3 regions of the Fictibacillus sp. b24 genome follow, and region 3 is predicted to be linked to each of the others. Evidence: riboswitches for the same ligand, from Rfam matches in the RefSeq annotation. Region 3 holds a riboswitch; each other region holds the start of a gene.
What was found. A riboswitch is a leader RNA that binds a small molecule or an ion and turns the genes downstream of it on or off. The one in region 3 is predicted to bind lysine.
Positions count from the first base shown of each region.

Region 1: another riboswitch for lysine. It lies ahead of QUF49_RS06555 (aspartate kinase); the one in region 3 lies ahead of QUF49_RS04955 (Na+/H+ antiporter NhaC family protein).
Region 2: another riboswitch for lysine. It lies ahead of lysA (diaminopimelate decarboxylase); the one in region 3 lies ahead of QUF49_RS04955 (Na+/H+ antiporter NhaC family protein).

Region 1 covers NZ_JAUCES010000005.1:1,293,839-1,297,066, forward strand. The annotation lists gene uvrC (excinuclease ABC subunit UvrC) at 1-1,578, shown strand, start outside; lysine riboswitch at 1,645-1,833, shown strand; gene QUF49_RS06555 (aspartate kinase) at 2,072-3,228, shown strand, end outside.
Region 2 covers NZ_JAUCES010000005.1:1,663,951-1,667,178, reverse strand. The annotation lists gene QUF49_RS08595 (peptidylprolyl isomerase) at 1-370, opposite strand, end outside; gene lysA (diaminopimelate decarboxylase) at 441-1,763, opposite strand; lysine riboswitch at 1,857-2,033, opposite strand; gene QUF49_RS08585 (spore germination protein) at 2,093-3,228, opposite strand, start outside.
Region 3 covers NZ_JAUCES010000005.1:991,561-994,788, forward strand. The annotation lists gene QUF49_RS04940 (thymidylate synthase) at 1-199, shown strand, start outside; gene QUF49_RS04945 (dihydrofolate reductase) at 196-672, shown strand; gene yunB (sporulation protein YunB) at 744-1,586, shown strand; lysine riboswitch at 1,689-1,872, shown strand; gene QUF49_RS04955 (Na+/H+ antiporter NhaC family protein) at 2,016-3,228, shown strand, end outside.

The sequences.
Region 1 (3,228 bases), 300 kb from region 3:
ACCTCTACTGAGATGGAAGCATTAGTTCTCGAGATGAACCTAATAAAAAAGCATGATCCTCGGTATAATGTCATGCTGAAAGATGATAAAAGCTATCCATATTTAAAAATTACTTCTGAAAAACAGCCAAGACTATTATACACAAGGAAAATAAAAAAAGATGGCGGCAAATATTTTGGACCGTTTGTAAATGCATATGCGGCCCAAGAAACGAAAAAACTGTTAGACCGTATTTTTCCACTAAGAAAATGCGACACGATGCCTAAACGAGTGTGTTTGTACTATCACATTGGTCAATGTTTAGGGCCGTGTGTTTACGATATTACAGAACAAGAAAACAAGAAGATGGTAGAAGGCATTGTGAAGTTTCTCAATGGCGGATATCAAGATGTGAAAAGCCAGTTATCTGAAAAGATGCTTGAAGCGTCTGAAGCCCTAAATTTTGAAAGAGCAAAAGAACTTCGCGATCAGATTCAGCACATAGAAGCTGTAATGGAAAAGCAGAAGATGATGACAGCAGATCTAGTGGATCGGGATGTCTTTGGCTATCACTTTGATAAAGGCTGGATGTGTGTTCAAGTCTTTTTTATCCGTCAAGGTAAAGTGATCGCTAGAGATATTTCAGTTTTTCCTTTTTACGGAGAGGCTCACGAGGATCTACTTACATTTATTGGTCAGTTTTATCTGCAAAAAAATCATCTGCTGCCTAAAGAGATTCTGCTTCCGCAAGAAGTTGACGCTGAACTCGTTTCAGAGCTTCTTCAAGTAAAAGTTCTTCAGCCAAAAAAAGGCCAGAAGAAAGAGCTAGTTGAATTAGCGACTAAAAATGCGACCCTTGCTCTTAACGAAAAATTTGCTTTGATTGAACAGGATGAAGCTAGAACAATAAAAGCAGTAGAGAACCTGGGTGAGAGAATGGGTGTAGCTCCACCATATCGAATAGAAGCGTTTGATAACTCCAATATTCATGGAACAGATCCTGTTTCGGCGATGGTGGTTTTTGTAGATGGAAAACCATATAAGAAAGATTATAGAAAATATAAGATCAAATCGGTGGAAGGTCCTGATGATTATGCTTCCATGAAAGAAGTCGTCAGAAGAAGATACACAAGAGTATTAAGGGAAGAAGGGGAATTTCCAAGTTTGATTCTTATTGATGGAGGTAAAGGTCAGATTTCAGCCGCTCAGGATGTTTTAGAAAATGAGCTCAATCTTTTTATACCTGTTGCAGGACTGTCGAAGGATGACAAACATAGAACGTCACAACTATGGATAGGTGACCCTCCAGAAATGATCCACTTGCCGCGAAACAGCCAGGAATTTTATCTTTTGCAGCGTATTCAGGATGAAGTGCATCGATTTGCAATCTCGTTTCATCGTAAAGTACGTTCTAAAAGTATGTTTGAGTCCACATTAGATAATATAGCGGGGATTGGGGATAAAAGAAAGAAGATGCTTCTTCGCCATTTTGGTTCGTTGAAAAAACTAAAGGAAGCGTCTGTCGAAGAGATACAAGAAGCTGGAGTGCCTAAACCTGTTGCTGAACTCATTACAAAAGCCTTTTTATCAAATGAGTAGTTGCAGTTAAAGAATAACTTTGTTAAAATGAATCCAACTTTATAAATAATGCCATGCTTCGAATGAAGTGATGGTAGAGGAGCAGGAACCAATAGTAGACCATCTGAAGAGAAGAAGCTCTTAAGATGATGGAGGAAAGGGGATTCTTGCCGAAGTGTAAAAGGACTTCTAGCCTTTTATGCTGGACCTGTATTGAATAAATACAGAGCTGTCACACAAGTCCCCCCAGGATTTGTGTGGAGGACTATCTCACTAGGGGAAACAAACTTGGCTTGCTGCGGATAATAGCAACAATAAGGTTTTTTCCTTATTGTTGCTTTTTTTGTTTTTACTTTCAGAATAATATAACTTTTCCCGCATGATCGATTATCTGCTGGTGAAAGTTATTGTTGAGAGTATTAGTGCAACTAAGTAGACGTGAATAGATTGAACGTCAACAAAGTTTTCTATTAAAAGAGATAGATTATTACAACAAGAAGGGAATTAGAGAATCATGGGGAGAATCGTACAAAAATTTGGCGGTACAAGTGTTGGTTCAGTTGAGCGGATACAAAATGTTGCAAAACGGATCATCCATGAAGTTGATGGCGGGAATGAAGTCGTTGTTGTCGTATCTGCAATGGGTAAAACAACAGATGAGCTTGTAAGACTGGCTGGAGAAATCAATCGTAATCCTTCCAAGCGTGAAATGGATATGCTTCTTACTACAGGAGAACAAGTTACGATTGCACTATTAACGATGGCTCTTCATCATGAAGGATACAAAGCTCAATCCTTAACAGGCTGGCAAGCTGGGATTCAAACAGAAAATGCTTTTTCGAATGCTAGGATACTAGACATAGATTCCGAAAGAATAAACGGTTTGCTAAAGGAAGGAAACATTGTTGTTGTAGCTGGTTTCCAAGGGCTGATCTCTGAGACAAAAGATATAGCTACTCTTGGAAGAGGCGGATCGGACACTACAGCCGTTGCATTAGCAGCAGCATTGAAAGCTGACCGATGTGATATCTATACAGATGTTACTGGCGTTTATACGACCGATCCTCGAGTAGTAAAATCAGCAAGAAAAATACCTTCTATCTCTTATGATGAGATGCTGGAAATGGCGAACCTTGGAGCAGGAGTTCTGCACCCTAGAGCAGTAGAGTTCGCGAAAAACTATTCCATTTCGTTAGAAGTTAGATCGAGTATGAGTGAAGAACGCGGAACGTTAGTAGAGGAGGAAGCATCAATGGAACAAAACTTAATGGTAAGAGGTTTGGCATTTGAAGGGAATATAACGAAAATCACAGTTTCAGCGATTCCTAATGAGATCCATGCATTAGCGGAACTGTTTACAATACTTGCTTCAAACGGAATTAATGTAGATATTATCATTCAAAATGTATTAAATGAAGAAAAAACAAATATTTCATTTTCGATAGAATCGAGCTCTTTATCAGAAACACAGGAAGTACTTGCTGCTCATCAAGAACAATTAGGATTTGAATCCATTAGTTATGAAGGGGAGCTTGCTAAAGTTTCTATTGTAGGATCAGGAATGATTTCTAATCCTGGTGTAGCTGCTAAAATGTTTAAAGCTTTGTCAGATAAAGATATTATGATTAAGATGGTAAGCACATCAGAAATTAAGGTTTCAACCGTTGTTAA
Region 2 (3,228 bases), 670 kb from region 3:
TGCCTTCGGTAACTTGTCCGAAAACTGTGTGAACACCGTTCAAGTGCGGCTGTGGCTCATGTACGATAAAGAATTGGCTTCCGCCTGTATCACGGCCAGCATGTGCCATTGATAGAGAACCAGCTACGTGCTTATGCGGGTTTCCTTCTGTTTCACAAGGGATTGAATAACCAGGGCCTCCAGCTCCAGTTCCCGTAGGGTCTCCACCTTGAGCTACGAAACCAGGGATAACACGGTGGAAAGTTACACCGTTATAAAACCCTTCGTTTGCAAGTTTTTCAAAGTTTTCTACTGTTCCAGGTGCTTCTTCTTGGAACAAATCAAAAAGTATTTTTTCGCCATTTTCAAATTCAATCGAACCTTTTTTCATAAAAAACAGGCCTCCTTCAACTTCATTACAACTACCATTGTACGGTTAAATGACTGCTCCGTAAACTAATTTACACAAAAACATTTGTTTTTAATGGGACATCATTCTTAATGAGGTCTTCATATGTTTCCCGTTTCACTACAAGTTGTTCCTCGCCGTTCTCAACAAACACAACGGCAGGTCGTTGAATGCGGTTATAATTGCTCGCCATGCTGTATCCATATGCTCCGGTACATGATACTGCTAAATAATCGTTATCCGTTACTTTCGGCAGCTCGATATCCCAGATCAGCATATCTCCGCTCTCACAGCATTTCCCTGCGATGGATACGGTTTGTGCAGGCTTTTCGTTCATTTTGTTTGCAACATAAGCTTCATATTTTGCCTGATAGAGTGCAGGGCGAATGTTATCGGTCATTCCGCCGTCAACAGAAACATAATGTCTAACACCTTCAATCTCTTTTTGCGATCCGATCGAATAGATCGTTGTTCCTGCGTCACCTACAAGCGACCGGCCCGGTTCAATCCACAACTCAGGTAAACCTCTTCCTTCAAAACGGTTCATCTGTTTGCTCACTTCTTCAATCATAGCCGTGACATACTGTTCTGGTGCAAGCGGTGTGTCTTCAGAAGTATATTGAATACCAAAACCTCCACCAAGGTTAACGACTTCTGGAAAATAGTTGAAGCTCTCTTCCCATTTCTTAAAGTGCCCAAATAACTTCTCGATCGCTAAAGTAAAACCATCTGTTTCAAAGATTTGAGAACCGATATGACAATGAACCCCTAATACTTGAAAACCTTCATAATCAAGAACTTCCTGCAGCGCCTTATCAGCTTGGCCGTTCCCTAAATCAAAACCAAATTTAGAATCCTCCTGGCCTGTAATGATGTAATCATGTGTATGTGCTTCAATGCCTGGAGTGAGCCGCAATAAAACATTCACTTTTTTATTGAGTTTGCTGCTTAACATTTTTAGTAATGAGATCTCAAAAAAGTTGTCAACTACAATACATCCTACTCCAGCATTAAGTGCAAACTCTAACTCTTCATAGCTTTTATTGTTTCCATGAAAATGAATTCGTTCTGCGGGAAACTCTGCTTGAAGGGCAGTGTAAAGCTCTCCGCCTGAAACTACATCGAGACTTAATCCTTCTTGTTCGATCAGCTGAAACATGGCGATGGAGGAGAACGCTTTAGAGGCGTACGCGACTTGGTAGCCCACACCTTTTTCTTCGAATGCTCTCTTAAAACCTCTTGCTCTATTCTTTATCAAAGATACATCGTACAGATAAAGTGGTGTTCCGTATTTTTTTGCAAGTTCAACCGTATCTGTACCACCTATCCATAAATGATGATTTTGTCCGATCTGTGCTGTACCGTGTAAATTCACAAAAAATCCCCTCTCGTTGTTGATAGAGAATTCAATCCCGACAAATACAAAAGACAGCCGCAACTAAGGCAGGCTGTCATAACCGTACCCTCATGTCGGAATAGCTCTCCACTACTGCTGTAGTGACAGTCCGTTGCTTCTTCAGCAGCGGCCCAGCATAAAAAGAGATGGAGCTCTTTTTACACTTCGGCAAATTGACCTTTCAACATATTTCATCGTCATCCACAAACTCCATATGCTACTCATTCGTTTTGCGCCTCTACCTCATATGAGGCATATATAATTAGTTATGAATTTAACACAATTTTCAACAATCAGCAAGGGACAGATTAATTAGTTGGCTGTTTTTTTGTGTTTTGCGGATGCACGATGCTCGGTCGCACTTTAGAGAGCGGAACGGCTATCCGAACGACAATCTGCAGAAACGCTTTCGGATTAAACGGTAAGAGCGGCCATAAGTATGGTGTGTTCAAGTTCTTAATGGTTGCCATGTATAAAATCATAATCGTAAACCCGATTATAAACCCCGGGACTTTAAAGAGCATCACCATTGCAATTAAGAAGAGCCGCAGCACTTTATTGGCGATACTGAGCTCGTAGCTTGGAGTTGAAAACGATCCGATCGCAGCAATTGCTACATACAAGATAACTTCTGGAACGAACAAGCCAACGTCAATCGCAATCTGGCCGATCAATACTGCTGCGATCAGACCCATAGCAGTCGAAAGGGCACTAGGTGTATGAATGGCGGCAAGCCTCAAGATATCAATCCCAATTTCCGCAAAGATGATCTGTAAAAATAATGGGATGTTGGTTGTTTTATTTGGTCCAATAAAATCAATAAAAGGCGGCAGCAGCTCTTTTTCCATTGAAAACAAGAGCCACATCGGAACTAAAAAGACAGAAGCGAGCATCCCAGTAAAACGTGTCCATCTTAAAAAAGCACCGATAAATGGAGTTTGCCTAAACTCTTCTGCATGCTGCACATGATGAAAGAGTGTCGTAGGGGTAATAATAACGCTCGGTGATGTATCCGTGATAATCAATACATGCCCTTCCATTAAATGCTGAGCTGCAACGTCAGGCCGCTCTGTATACCGGACTAAGGGAAACGGATTCCAGCCTTGTTTAACAATAAATTCTTCGATCGTTTTATCCGCCATCGGTATCCCGTCGATCTCTATAGAGCTGATTTCTTTTCTTATCAGATCAACGAGCCCTGGATCTGCAACGTCCTGTATATAAGAAAGACATACATCGGTTTTAGACCTTTCTCCAACTTGCATAATTTCGTGTCTTAAACGCTCATCTCGAATACGTCTTCTTGTAAGAGCAGTGTTGATGATAATGTTCTCCGTATATCCGTCGCGAGCACCTCTTACAACTTTCTCGATATCCGGTTCTTCAGGAGACCTACCCGGGTAGCTCCTTACGTCAACAACAAAGGCTTCTTCCTCACCGTCAA
Region 3 (3,228 bases):
CGTTCATACGGTTGGTGATGCACATATTTACTCCAACCATCTCGAACAAGTAGAACTGCAGTTGACTCGTGAGCCGAAGCCGCTTCCTAAAATGAAGTTGAACCCCAATGTGACGAACATTTTTGATTTTACTTACGATGACTTTGAACTGGTTGACTATGAAGCACATCCTCATATCAAAGGCGTGGTGAGCGTATGATTTCTTTTGTCGTTGCAATGGATGAGAATCGGGCCATTGGGAAAGACAATGATCTTCCGTGGTATCTGCCGAACGACCTTAAGCATTTTAAAAATGTAACGATGGGGAAACCAATCGTCATGGGTCGTAAAACGTACGAATCCATCGGCAAGCCTTTACCTGGCCGCGAAAATATAGTGGTAACGAGAGATGACAATTATCAAGCTGAAGGAACAACGATTGTACATTCTGTAGACGATGTATTGAAGAAAGATGCCGAAGAATTGTGTGTAATCGGTGGAACGGAGATTTTTAAATTGTTTATGCCTGTAGCTGATCGCCTATATGTGACTGAAATTCACCATACCTTTGATGCGGATACTTACTTTCCAGAAATCAATCGAGATGAGTGGCGTGAAGTCTCACGTAAGCCAGGAATTCTTGATGAAAAAAACAAATATGCACATGACTTCGTTGTGTTCGAAAAAAATTAAACCATAAAGTTTGAATGAGCCCCCCTCTTGTCTGCATACATATGTATATGTAGATAAAGGGGGGTTACCTTTTGCTTAAACGTCGAAAAATGAAACTCCGAAAAGGGCCGCTTCCATTCCGGTTTGTACTGCTGATCTCATTTATTCTTTTTACTTTTATAACCATACAAGGACTTTGGCTTGTGAACAGAGGCATTGAACCTACGCTTATGCTCATCGCTCAAAAGAAGACGGAAGAAATAGCAGCACTAGCGATAAGTGAAGCAATTGATAATGAAATATTAGGTCCTTCAGAGATGGATGATATTATTGAATATAAGACCGATACGGAAGGAAATGTCGTGTTTGCAGGCATTAATCAGAGCGTAGTTAACAGGGTTGCCAATCAATCACAGAAAGTGGTTCAAAAATACCTCAAGGAAATTGAAGAAGGTAAAGCACATGAAGTAATAAGCAACGAAGAATTAGGGATAACAGCATATAAAAATGAACCAGGTGTCATTATGGAAATTCCGCTAGGGCAAGCAACGAGAAACTCCTTACTTGCAAACTTAGGTCCTAAAATTCCAATAAAATTCATGCTCATTGGTGAAGCAAACACGGATATTGAAGAAAAAATCGAGAATTCCGGTATCAATAATACATGGATTAATATTGATATTGTGGTAACTGTCAAAACGAGGATTGTTATTCCTTTTGCAACGGAAACAACGGTAGTAAAAAGACCGATTAAGATTACGGCTCAATTCATAAAAGGAGAGGTACCTGTTTACTACAACCAGTCCGGAGATCCGATTCAGCCTACTGTTCCGATCACTCCTGATTTAAAGGAAAAGCCTAAAGACGATAATGAGCTGGATATCCCGGAGGAGAGCTCGTCAGAAGAATCGGGTGATGAGGAAGCGGCAGAGTAGGATATTCCTGAATTTAACAGTATTCATTTGGGTTGACCATTTATACAACTTTGTTATAATGAGAATTGAATTTAAAATTTTATATGTCTTTAAGCCTATCACCGATGGGGTAGAGGAGCGGATTTTATAAGTACTTTTTCAGAGAGTGACGTCTGTGAAGAAAAAGAAAAGGAACTTCCGCCGAAGCAAAATGTAAACCGTCTGTTCACTTTTGCTGGGTTTACACTGAAAAAGTGTAAAACTGTCACTGCTTGGGAATTAAAAGCAGTGGAGGACTACTGATCGATGAGGAAAACCATAAATTACTTAAGTGATTGATAGCGGGTTATTTCCTTGTCTATTAATCGCTTTTTATTTTGTCTTTTTTTCCTCAACGTCCTGTAAACACTCCTCAAAAATCGATGGCTAATGAAAAGAAGGAGGAACATCATGGAATTTGAGAATTCGATTTATTCATTAATACCGCCCGTTTTGGCCATTTTAATGGTTGTTTTAACACGAAGAGTATTGATCTCTTTAGGGGCTGGAATTGTAGCGGGAGCACTATTGCTTCACGATTTTAATATTGGTGCTACATTAAAGGAAATTGGAACGATTGTAAAAGGGCATTTCGTGTCTGACGGAGCATTAAATGAATGGAATGTATATATCCTGCTGTTTCTATTGATCTTAGGAATGATGACGAGCATTATCTCTTTAGCTGGGGGAAGCCGAGCTTTTGGTGAATGGGCAATTTCCAGAGTGAAAACAAGAAGAGGTGCACAGCTTTTAACGGTTGTTTTTGGACTAGTTATTTTTATTGATGATTACTTTAATTCACTTGCTGTAGGAAATGTAAGCAGACCGATTACAGATCGCCACCGTATTTCAAGGGCGAAACTCGCTTATTATTTAGATTCTACTGCTGCTCCTGTATGTGTAATCTCGCCAGTGTCTAGTTGGGGAGCTTACATTATCGGGATTATCGGTACGATTTTTGCTACACATGAGATCACAAACATGTCTGCGTTCAGTGCTTTTATACAAATGATCCCTATGAATTTTTATGCAGTTTTTGCACTTATTCTTGTGTTTGCGGTTGCTTATTTTCAACTTGATTTTGGACCGATGAGAAAACATGAAGAACATGCTTTTGCAACAGGTGAAGTTATTGATCCTGAGAAAAAAGCAGCTATTGGTGAAGGAATCAAACTTGAAGAAAGCGATAAAGGAAAAGTTGGAGATCTTGTTTGGCCGATCGTTCTTTTAATTGTTTCAACAGTTGGATTTATGATCTACACGGGTATTCAAAATGTTAAAGGCCTTGAAGAACCAACGGCTGTCACTCTTTTATCTATCTTTGAAAATACAGATGTACCTAAATCATTATTATATGGTGGTTTAATTGGATTGGCGGCAGCGATTCTGTTCTTTCTGCCTAAAAAAATGGGAGCTGCTTCACTAGGAAAAGGACTTGGACGCGGTGTTCAATCCATGATTGGTGCTGTAACGATCTTACTTTTTGCTTGGACGATTATCTCCATTATAGATAGCTTAGGAACAGGTAAGTACCTCGCTGGACTGGTTGATCAGCATATGAACTTAGCTTATCTTCCATTCGTTCTTTTTGTCCTGTCAGGTCTAATGGCTTTTGCGACAGGTA